2 regions of the Mesorhizobium sp. WSM4898 genome follow, and region 2 is predicted to be linked to the other one. Evidence: predicted binding sites of a transcription regulator. Region 2 holds the regulator's gene; the other holds the start of a gene.
The links. Region 2 encodes PhoB, which activates phosphate uptake and scavenging genes when phosphate is short. Its sites were predicted from a motif close to TGTCATNNANCTGTCAT; they were not measured.
Positions count from the first base shown of each region.

Region 1: the regulator PhoB is predicted to act here: its motif matches at 1,271-1,287, upstream of P9228_RS25460 (RNA degradosome polyphosphate kinase).

Region 1 covers NZ_JARTVQ010000008.1:113,207-117,829, forward strand. Annotated here, with positions in the region: gene P9228_RS25450 (FAD-dependent monooxygenase) at 1-935, opposite strand, end outside; gene P9228_RS25455 (zinc-finger domain-containing protein) at 962-1,207, opposite strand; gene P9228_RS25460 (RNA degradosome polyphosphate kinase) at 1,448-3,643, shown strand; gene ppx (exopolyphosphatase) at 3,640-4,623, shown strand, end outside.
Region 2 covers NZ_JARTVQ010000013.1:34,073-38,695, forward strand. Annotated here, with positions in the region: gene P9228_RS28990 (ROK family transcriptional regulator) at 1-1,188, shown strand, start outside; gene P9228_RS28995 (hypothetical protein) at 1,207-1,566, shown strand; gene phoB (phosphate regulon transcriptional regulator PhoB) at 1,563-2,252, opposite strand; gene phoU (phosphate signaling complex protein PhoU) at 2,272-2,976, opposite strand; gene pstB (phosphate ABC transporter ATP-binding protein PstB) at 2,997-3,800, opposite strand; gene pstA (phosphate ABC transporter permease PstA) at 3,797-4,623, opposite strand, start outside.

The DNA.
Region 1 (4,623 bases), on a different contig from region 2:
GCGTGCGCCGCGTCTCCGATCAGGGCTACGCCCTGCGGCATCGTCCAGCGCGTCTGCTCGACGGTGTGGATTGGAAACGCCGTCCATGGCCCGGCGAGCGCGGCGAGTCTCGCCAGCGCGGGCGCCGTGCCGCGCATGGCGCTGGCGAGAATGGCGGGATCGGCATGGCCGGACCAGCCTTCGGCGATGCGCTCGCCCTTGGTGAAGGCGGCGAGGTTGAAGGCGCTGCCCTTGCTCACCGGATAGGCGACCATATGGAAGCCGGGATGCAGGAAGGCGGTGATGCAGTCGCCGGCGGCGATTGCTGCAAAAGCCTGGCCGGCGGCGCTTGTCGCTGCAACCGTTGCGCGCCAGGCCAGCTCGCCCGAGAAGCGGTTCTTCCCGAAGGCCGGCTCTCGACCCGCAAGCAGCCTGCGAACCGACGACCAGACGCCGTCCGCGCCGATCAGCAGGCCGCCGGCGGCCTCGATGCTGCCGCCATCCGTTTCGGCGGCGACGGCGATGTCTTGCGGGTGAACAGCGACGTCCGTTACCCGCGCGCCGGTGACGAGTTGGATTTCAGGATGCTCCGCCATCCGCGCCGTCAGCGCCGCCTGCAGGTCGGCGCGGTGCGCCACCAGATAGGGCGCGCCCCAACGCTCTTCGCCGGCCTGGCCGAGCGGCACGCGCGCCAGTTCGCGCAAGGTGGCAGCGCCCTTCAGCACCACCGCTTCCGGGCGGATCGCGCTCAGCCGCAACCGGTCGAGCGCGCCGAGCCGACTGAGCATACGGGTGGCGTTGGGGGAAAGCTGGATGCCCGCGCCCACCGCTTCGAGCTGGCTGGCCTGTTCCAGCACCGTGACGGCATGGCCGTGTTCGGCAAAGGCAAGAGCTGCCGTCAGTCCGGCGATACCGGCCCCGGCGATGACGACCTGCCGGGACCGCGCCTCCTCCATGGTCTAGCGGTCACCCAGATCCGCGATCAGGCGGCCTGGTCGATATAGAGGCAGCCGGCAGGCTCGGTTTCCGTCGCCTTCAGCTTCGGCGAATAGCGGTAGAGCGTCGAGCAGTAAGGGCAGACCTTTTCATTGTCGTCGCCCATGTCGAGGAATACATGCGGGTGGTCGAAAGGCGGGTTGGCGCCGGTGCACATGAATTCCTTGACGCCGATATCGATCGCCGGATGGCCCGCGTCGTTCTGGAAATGGGGAATGGTACCGCCTGCCATCGTCGTCTCCTTCAGTTCGGCCCGTTTGCATCTGGATCATAACCGGCCGGTTTGCAAGATCGATGAAATGAAACTGTCGCAAAAGGCTGGCAGAGGATAAGTTGAGCCGGTTAAGCGCATGAGGCCGGAAACGAAGCGATTCCGTGACATCATGCGTCATAAAAGCGTGTTAGAGCGTGCATAGCGCGTCCGGCGGCGTATGGCGCTCAAAGAACGACGTTGTGGCCAAGAGCAGGAACCATGAACGAACTGAAGCCGGTGCAGAGCGAGTTCATCACCGTCGAGGCGGCGAGCCCGGACGGCGGCAATCCAGACCGTTTCGTCAACCGCGAGTTTTCCTGGCTGCAGTTCAACCGCCGGGTGCTCGAGGAATCGCTGAACGAGCATCACCCGCTGCTCGAGCGCGTCCGCTTCCTGTCGATCTCGGCCGCAAACCTCGACGAGTTCTTCATGGTGCGCGTCGCCGGCCTCGCCGGTCAGGTGCGCGAGGGCATCGCGTTGAAGAGCCCGGACGGCCGCACGCCTGAGCAGCAGTTGGAGCAATTGCTGCGCGAGGTCGAGCGCCTGCAGGAAGACCAGCAGAAGAGCCTGTCGGCCCTGATGGAGCTGCTCAACAAGGAAGGCATCGAAAGCATCCCCCGCGACGGCCTGACCAAGGACGAGAAGGCCTGGCTGGAGGAGCATTTCCAGGGTCAGGTTTTCCCGGTGCTCACGCCGCTGTCGATCGACCCGGCGCACCCGTTTCCGTTCATCCCCAATCTCGGTTTCTCAATGGCGCTGCAGCTGCGCCACCGCAAGAACGGCGAGGAGATGAGCGCGCTCTTGCGCTTGCCGGTGGCGCTGCGGCGGTTCATCCGTCTGCCCGACCGCAAGCATCATGTCCGCTTCATCCCGCTGGAGGAGGCGGTCGGCCTCTATATCGGCAAGCTCTTCCCTGGATATGAGGTCAAGGGCTCGGGCACGTTCCGCATCATCCGCGACAGCGATATCGAGGTGGAGGAGGAATCGGAAGACCTCGTTCGCCTGTTCGAGACGGCGCTGAAGCGCCGCCGCCGCGGCTCCGTCATCCGCATCGAATTCGACACGCTGATGCCGGCCGAGTTGCGCGACTTCGTCGCCGGCGAGCTCGGAGTGTCGTCGAGCCGCATCAGCGTGCTCACCGGGCCGCTGGCGCTCAACCAGATCTCCGAGATCGTCGCCATCCCGCGCGACGACCTCAAATTCACGCCCTATAACCCGCGCTTTCCCGAGCGCATCCGCGAGCATGGTGGCGACTGCCTGGCCGCCATCCGCGAGAAGGACATCATCGTCCACCACCCCTACGAATCCTTCGACGTCGTGGTGCAGTTCCTGCGCCAGGCGGCGGCCGATCCGGAAGTCGTCGCCATCAAGCAGACGCTCTACCGCACCTCGAACGACAGCCCGATCGTGCGGGCGTTGATCGACGCGGCGGAGGCCGGCAAGTCGGTGACGGCGCTCGTCGAGCTCAAGGCGCGCTTCGATGAAGAGGCCAATATCCGCTGGGCGCGCGACCTCGAGCGCGCCGGCGTCCAGGTCGTGTTCGGCTTCCTGGAGTTGAAGACCCACGCCAAGATGTCGCTGGTGGTCCGCCGCGAGGAGGGCCGGCTGCGCAATTACGTACATCTCGGCACCGGCAACTACCATCCGGTCACCGCCCGCATCTACACCGACCTGTCCTTCTTCACCACCGACCCGACGATCGCGCGCGATGTCGCGCAGATCTTCAACTTCATCACCGGCTACGCCGAGCCTGCCGAGGAGATGCGTCTTGCGGTGTCGCCGTTCACGCTGCGCGACCGCATCCTGAGGCACATCGCCGAGGAGATCGCCCATGCGCTCGAGGGCAGGCCGGCCCGTATCTGGATGAAGATGAACGCGCTCGTCGATCCGACCGTCATCGACGCTCTCTATGACGCCAGCCGCGCCGGCGTCGAGATAGATCTCGTCGTGCGCGGCATCTGCTGCCTGAGGCCGCAGGTGCCGGGTCTTTCCGAGAACATCCGGGTGAAGTCGATTGTCGGCCGCTTCCTTGAGCACAGCCGCATCTACTGCTTCGGCAACGGCCACGGTCTGCCGTCCGACGAAGCGGTCGTCTACATCTCCTCGGCCGATATCATGCCGCGCAATCTCGACCGCCGCGTCGAGACCCTGGTGCCGATCACCAATCCGACTGTGCATGAACAGGTGCTTGGCCAGATCATGCTCGGCAACATCATGGACAATCAGCAAAGTTTCGACGTATTGGCTGATGGCACCTCCCGGCGCGCTGCGCTCGAGGAGGGCGAGGAACCGTTCAACGCGCAGGAATATTTCATGACCAATCCGAGTCTTTCCGGACGGGGTGACGCGCTGAAATCGCATGCGCCCAGGCGCATTGCACAGTTCAAGCGCCGCAAGAAGAACGCCGCCGCGTGATTTCAGTCTCGCAGGGCCGGCTCCAGGACCGGCGGCCGCTGTCGATCATCGACATCGGATCGAACTCGATCCGCCTCGTCGTCTATGAAGGGCTGGCGCGCTCGCCGACGATGCTGTTCAACGAAAAGATGCTGGCCGGCCTCGGCCGCGGCATCGTTTCGACGGGCAAGCTCGATCCCGAGGCGGTGACGCGCTCGATGGAGGAGTTCCGCCGTTTTCGCGCGCTTTCGGATCAGGCCGGCGCCGAGCACATCTATGTGCTGGCGACCGCGGCCGCGCGCGAGGCGGTCAACGGCCCGGACTTCATCCACCGCGCCGAGGATGTGCTGAAGACCGAGATCCGCGTGCTTTCCGGCCGCCAGGAAGCGCATTATTCGGCGCTCGGCATCATTTCCGGTTTCTATCCGGCCAACGGCATCGCCGGCGACCTTGGCGGCGGCAGCCTGGAACTCGTCGACATCAATGGCGAGGCGATCGGCGACGGTATCACGCTGCCGCTCGGCGGCCTGCGCCTGCAGGACATGGCGAAGAACTCGCTCGTCCAGGCGCAGAAGATCGCGCGCCAGGAGCTGGCGCGGGCGAAGCTTTTGAAGGGTGGGCAGGGCAGGGTGTTCTACGCCGTCGGCGGAACCTGGCGAAACCTCGCCCGGCTGCATATGGAGATGACCAACTACCCGCTCGGCGTCATGCATCATTACGAGATCGCCGCCGACAGCGCCCTGAACTTCCTTAGGCAGGTGGCCAAGGGCGAGGTCGAAAAGGTCAAGGGCATCGAAGGCGTCTCCAAGAACCGCCGCTCGCTGCTGCCTTACGGTGCGGTCGTGCTGCAGGAAATCATGGCGGCAATGCAGCCCTCGAAGATCGTCGTCTCGGCGCAGGGCGTGCGCGAAGGCTTCCTCTATTCGCTGCTCGACGCCGCCGAGCAGAAGGCCGATCCGCTGATCTCCGCGGCGGAGGAACTGGCGCTGCTGCGCTCGCGC
Region 2 (4,623 bases):
CTCTCGGCCGTGCGCCGGGCCGGCCAACCGTCGCGCACGGAAATCGCCGCGACCACCGGGCTCAGCCATTCGACCATTTCGGCGATCTCTTCCGACCTGATCCAGGAAGGCATCCTGGCCGAGAGCAAGCCGAGCGAGACCGCGTCTCTGAAGCGCGGCCGGCCACAGGTGGGCCTCGCGCTCAAGCCGGAGGCGGCGGCGGTGGTAACGGTGGTGCTGTCGCTCAATTTCCTCTCGGTCGCCGTTATCGATTATGCGGGCCAGGTCATCGCCGAGGAGCAGCGCCGCCTCGATACCCTCACCATGCCGCGCAACGAGCTGATCGGCGAATGCTTGGCGATCGTGCGGCGCCGGTTGGACGATCCGGACCTCGACGTCGGCAGCGTCGCCCGCATCGCCATGGGCATCCAGGGCATCACCGATTCCCATGCCCGCGCCATGCTGTGGTCGCCGATCACGCCGCTGACCGACATTGCCTTCGCCGACATTCTTGAAAAGGAATTCGGCATTCCAGCCACCATGGAGAACGACTGCAACATGATGGCTGTGGCGCTGCAGTGGCGCGATCCCCACCGCTATCGCGACAATTTCATCGCCATCCTGCTCTCGCACGGCATCGGCATGGGCCTGGTGCTGAAGGGCGAGCTGTTCACCGGCACGCATTCTTCAGGCGGCGAGTTCGGCCACATGATCCATCGTCCGAGCGGCGCGCTTTGCCGTTGCGGACGCCGCGGCTGCGTCGAGGCCTATGCCGGCAACTACGCCATCTGGCGCAGCGCCATGAAGATGAGCGAGGACGCCGAGCCGATCGATGTCGGCGACGCCGACATGCGGGCGCTCGCCGCCAAGGCGCGCGAGACAGATGGCCCGGAGCGCGAGGCCTATCGCCGGGCCGGGGAGGCGCTGGGCTTCGGCCTCGGCAGCCTGTTCGCGCTGATCGACCCGGCGCCGGTCGCCATGGTCGGCGTCAGCGCCGCCGCCTTCGACCTGATCGAGCCGGCGCTGCGCGAGGCGATCGCCCAGACCGCCGGCGGCCAGCATTCAAATTCGATCTCCTTCGATACCGAGCCGAACGAATTGCCGCTGATCCGCGAAGGCTGCGCCGTGCGCGCGCTGACCTTCGTCGACCAGGAGATTTTCGCGCCGGGCGTGCAGGCGAGAAGCGGCGCGGGGAAGAATGTCGCCTGAGGCCGACGAGTGCCTATGATGAAGAGCTACAAGAACCGGCTTGGCGTAACCTATTATCTGCCTGACTTCGGCCCTCCCGCTCGCTGGCTCATGAGTGTCACGCCTGGGGGCGCGGATTTGCCAACCCTGTACTATTTCGAATGCGATGCCGAGAATCTTGGTCGTCGGGCAATACACATATACGCCGATGGCCGCATGCTCCTCGCATATCCCGGAGGCCTCGACGGCGACCACTTGCCCGAGGGGGAGCTGCCTACGGTGGAAGAGGCCGAGCACGATGGTTTGCAAACCCGCGAGATTGCCAAAGCGGAGTTCGACGCGCTTTGGGCTGCACTGTCTCGCCTGGAAGGCACGGATGAACTCCAGGCCGGCGGCTAATCTTCCCTGATCGCGTAGCCCGCCCCACGGATGGTACGTATGACGTCCGGCATGCGGCCGTTGTTGACCGCCTTGCGCAGGCGGCCGACATGCACGTCCACGGTGCGCTCGTCGATATAGATCGTCTCGCCCCAGACATTGTCGAGCAGCTGGCTGCGCGAGAACACCCGGCCGGGATGCCGCATCATGAATTCCAGCAGCCTGAACTCGGTCGGGCCGAGCCGGATCTCGCTCTTCTTGCGGTAGACGCGATGCGATTCGCGATCGAGCACGATGTCGCCGACCTTGAGCACGCTGGACAGCACCTCCGGCTTGGCGCGGCGCAGCAGCGCCTTGACCCTGGCCATGAATTCCGGCGTCGAGAACGGCTTGACCAGATAGTCGTCGGCGCCGGTCGAGAGGCCGCGCACCCTGTCGCTTTCCTCGCCGCGCGCGGTCAGCATGATGATCGGCAGGCGTTCGGTCTCGGGCCGCATCCTGAGGCGCCGGCAAAGCTCGATGCCGGACACCGCCGGCACCATCCAGTCGAGCACCAGAAGGTCGGGCACATTCTCCTGCAGGCGGATCTCGGCCTCGTCGCCGCGCGTCACCACCTCGACCTGATAGCCCTCGGATTCGAGGTTGTAGCGGAGCAGCACCCCCAGCGGCTCCTCGTCCTCCACCACCATGATGCGTGGCGCGATCATTTAGCAGGCACCTTCGCTGTCAGGCCGCCGGCGCCGACATCGCCGTCTCGTCCTGCTTAGGACGATTCGCGGGCAATTGCGCGCCGGTCAGCACATAGTAGGCGTTCTCGGCGATGTTGGTGACGTGGTCGCCTATGCGCTCCAGATTCTTGGCGCAGAACAACAGATGCGTGCAAGCCGTGATGTTGCGCGGATCCTCCATCATGTAGGTCAGGAGCTCGCGGAAGACGGAGGTGTATTTGACGTCGATGCGCTCGTCGTCGTTGCGGAGCTTGGCGAGCGCCGTGGCGTCGCCGGCCGTGTATTCCTCGATCACGCCCTGCACTTGGATCAGCACCAGCTGCGCCATCGAATCGATGGAGTGCGAAAGGTCGCGCGGCGCGGCGCTGATGCCGACCGAGCCGACGCGCTTAGCGATGTTCTTGGCAAGGTCGCCGATGCGCTCGAGATCGCCGGCCATCCGGATGGCGCCAACGACGCTGCGCAGGTCGTCGGCCATCGGCTGGCGTTTGGCAATCAGCGTGATGGCGCGATCGTCGAGCTCGCGTTGGCGCGCGTCCATGATGGCATCGTCGGAGACCACGCGCTGCGCCAGCGCGTTGTCGGAATTCAGCAGAGCCTTGGTCGACGCGCCGACCATCGAGCCGGCAAGATCGCCCATGTCGCGGATGAGCTGGCTGATCTGCCTCAGATCCTCGTCGAAGGAAGCGACCGTATGGGCCATGGTTATGTCCTCGTATGAACTCAGCCGAAGCGGCCGGTGATGTAGTCCTGCGTGCGCTTCTCGCGGGGCGAGGTGAAAATCTTTTCGGTCCGGTCGAATTCGATCAGCTCGCCGAGATACATGAACGCCGTCTGCCGCGAGACGCGCGCCGCCTGCTGCATGTTGTGGGTGACGATCACGATCGTGTAGTCGGCCTGCAGCTCGTCGATCAGCTCCTCGATCTTGGCGGTCGAGAGCGGATCGAGCGCCGATGCCGGCTCGTCGAGCAGGATGACCTCCGGCTTCACCGCCACGGTGCGGGCGATGCAGAGCCGCTGCTGCTGGCCGCCCGAAAGGCTCTGGCCACTGGCGTTGAGCTTGTCCTTGACCTCGTTCCACAGCGCGGCGCGCTTCAGCGCCTGTTCGACGCGATTGTCCATCTCGGCCTTGCTGATCTTCTCATACAGCCTGACGCCGAAGGCGATGTTCTCGTAGATCGACATCGGGAACGGCGTCGGCTTCTGGAACACCATGCCGATCTTGGTCCTGAGCAGGTTGAGGTCCTGCGAGCGGTCGAGGATGTTCTTGCCGTCGAGCAGCACCTGGCCTTCGGCGCTCTGCTTCGGGTAGAGCTCGTAGATGCGGTTGAGCACGCGCAGCAGCGTCGACTTTCCGCAGCCCGAAGGTCCGATGAAGGCGGTAACGCTGCGCTCGGGCAGCGACAGGTTGATGTCCTTCAGCGCCTTCGACTGGCCATAGTAGAAGTTGAGGTTCTTGACTTCGATCTTGGCCTTCTCGGCGGTCGTCTCGGCTACGTTCAGGTCGGTGGACAACATCGGTTTCATCTGTCCTCTCTGCGTCCGGTAAGGCTGCGGGCGAAGATGCTCAGCCCGAGAACCGTCAGGGTGATTATCAGTGCGCCCGTCCAGGCCAGTTGCTGCCATTCCTCATAAGGGCTCAGCGCAAACTGGAAGATGGTCACCGGCAGGCTGGCCATCGGCGCGTTGAGATTGCTCGACCAGAACTGGTTGTTGAGCGCGGTGAAGAGCAGCGGCGCCGTCTCGCCCGAAATCCGGGCGATCGCCAGCAATATACCGGTGACGATGCCGGACAGTGCGGCGCGATAGGCGACCGAGCGGATCACCACCCAGCGCGGCGCGCCGATGGCGGTGCCGGCCTCGCGCAGCGCGTTGGGCACAAGGTTCAGCATGTCCTCGGTGGTGCGCACGACGACGGGGATCACCAGGATCGACAGCGCCACCGCGCCGGCGATCGCCGAGAAATGACCCATCGGCCGCACCATCAGCTCGTAGACGAACAGGCCGACGATGATCGATGGCGCCGACAACAGGATGTCGTTGATGAAGCGCACCACCGTCGTGAGGCGCGAGAAGCGCCCGTACTCGGCCATATAGGTTCCGGCGAGCACGCCGATCGGCGTGCCGACGACGATGCCGATCACGGTCATCACGATGCTGCCGTAAATGGCGTTGAGCAGGCCGCCGGCGTCGCCGGGCGGCGGCGTCATTTCCGTGAACACCGAAAGCGAGACACCCGAGAGCCCCTTATAGAGAAGGGCGCCGAGGATCAGCGCCAGCCAGACGAGGCCGATGCCCGCCGCTATGGTGCAGAGCGCCATCATCACGGCGTTCTTGCGCTTGCGGCTTC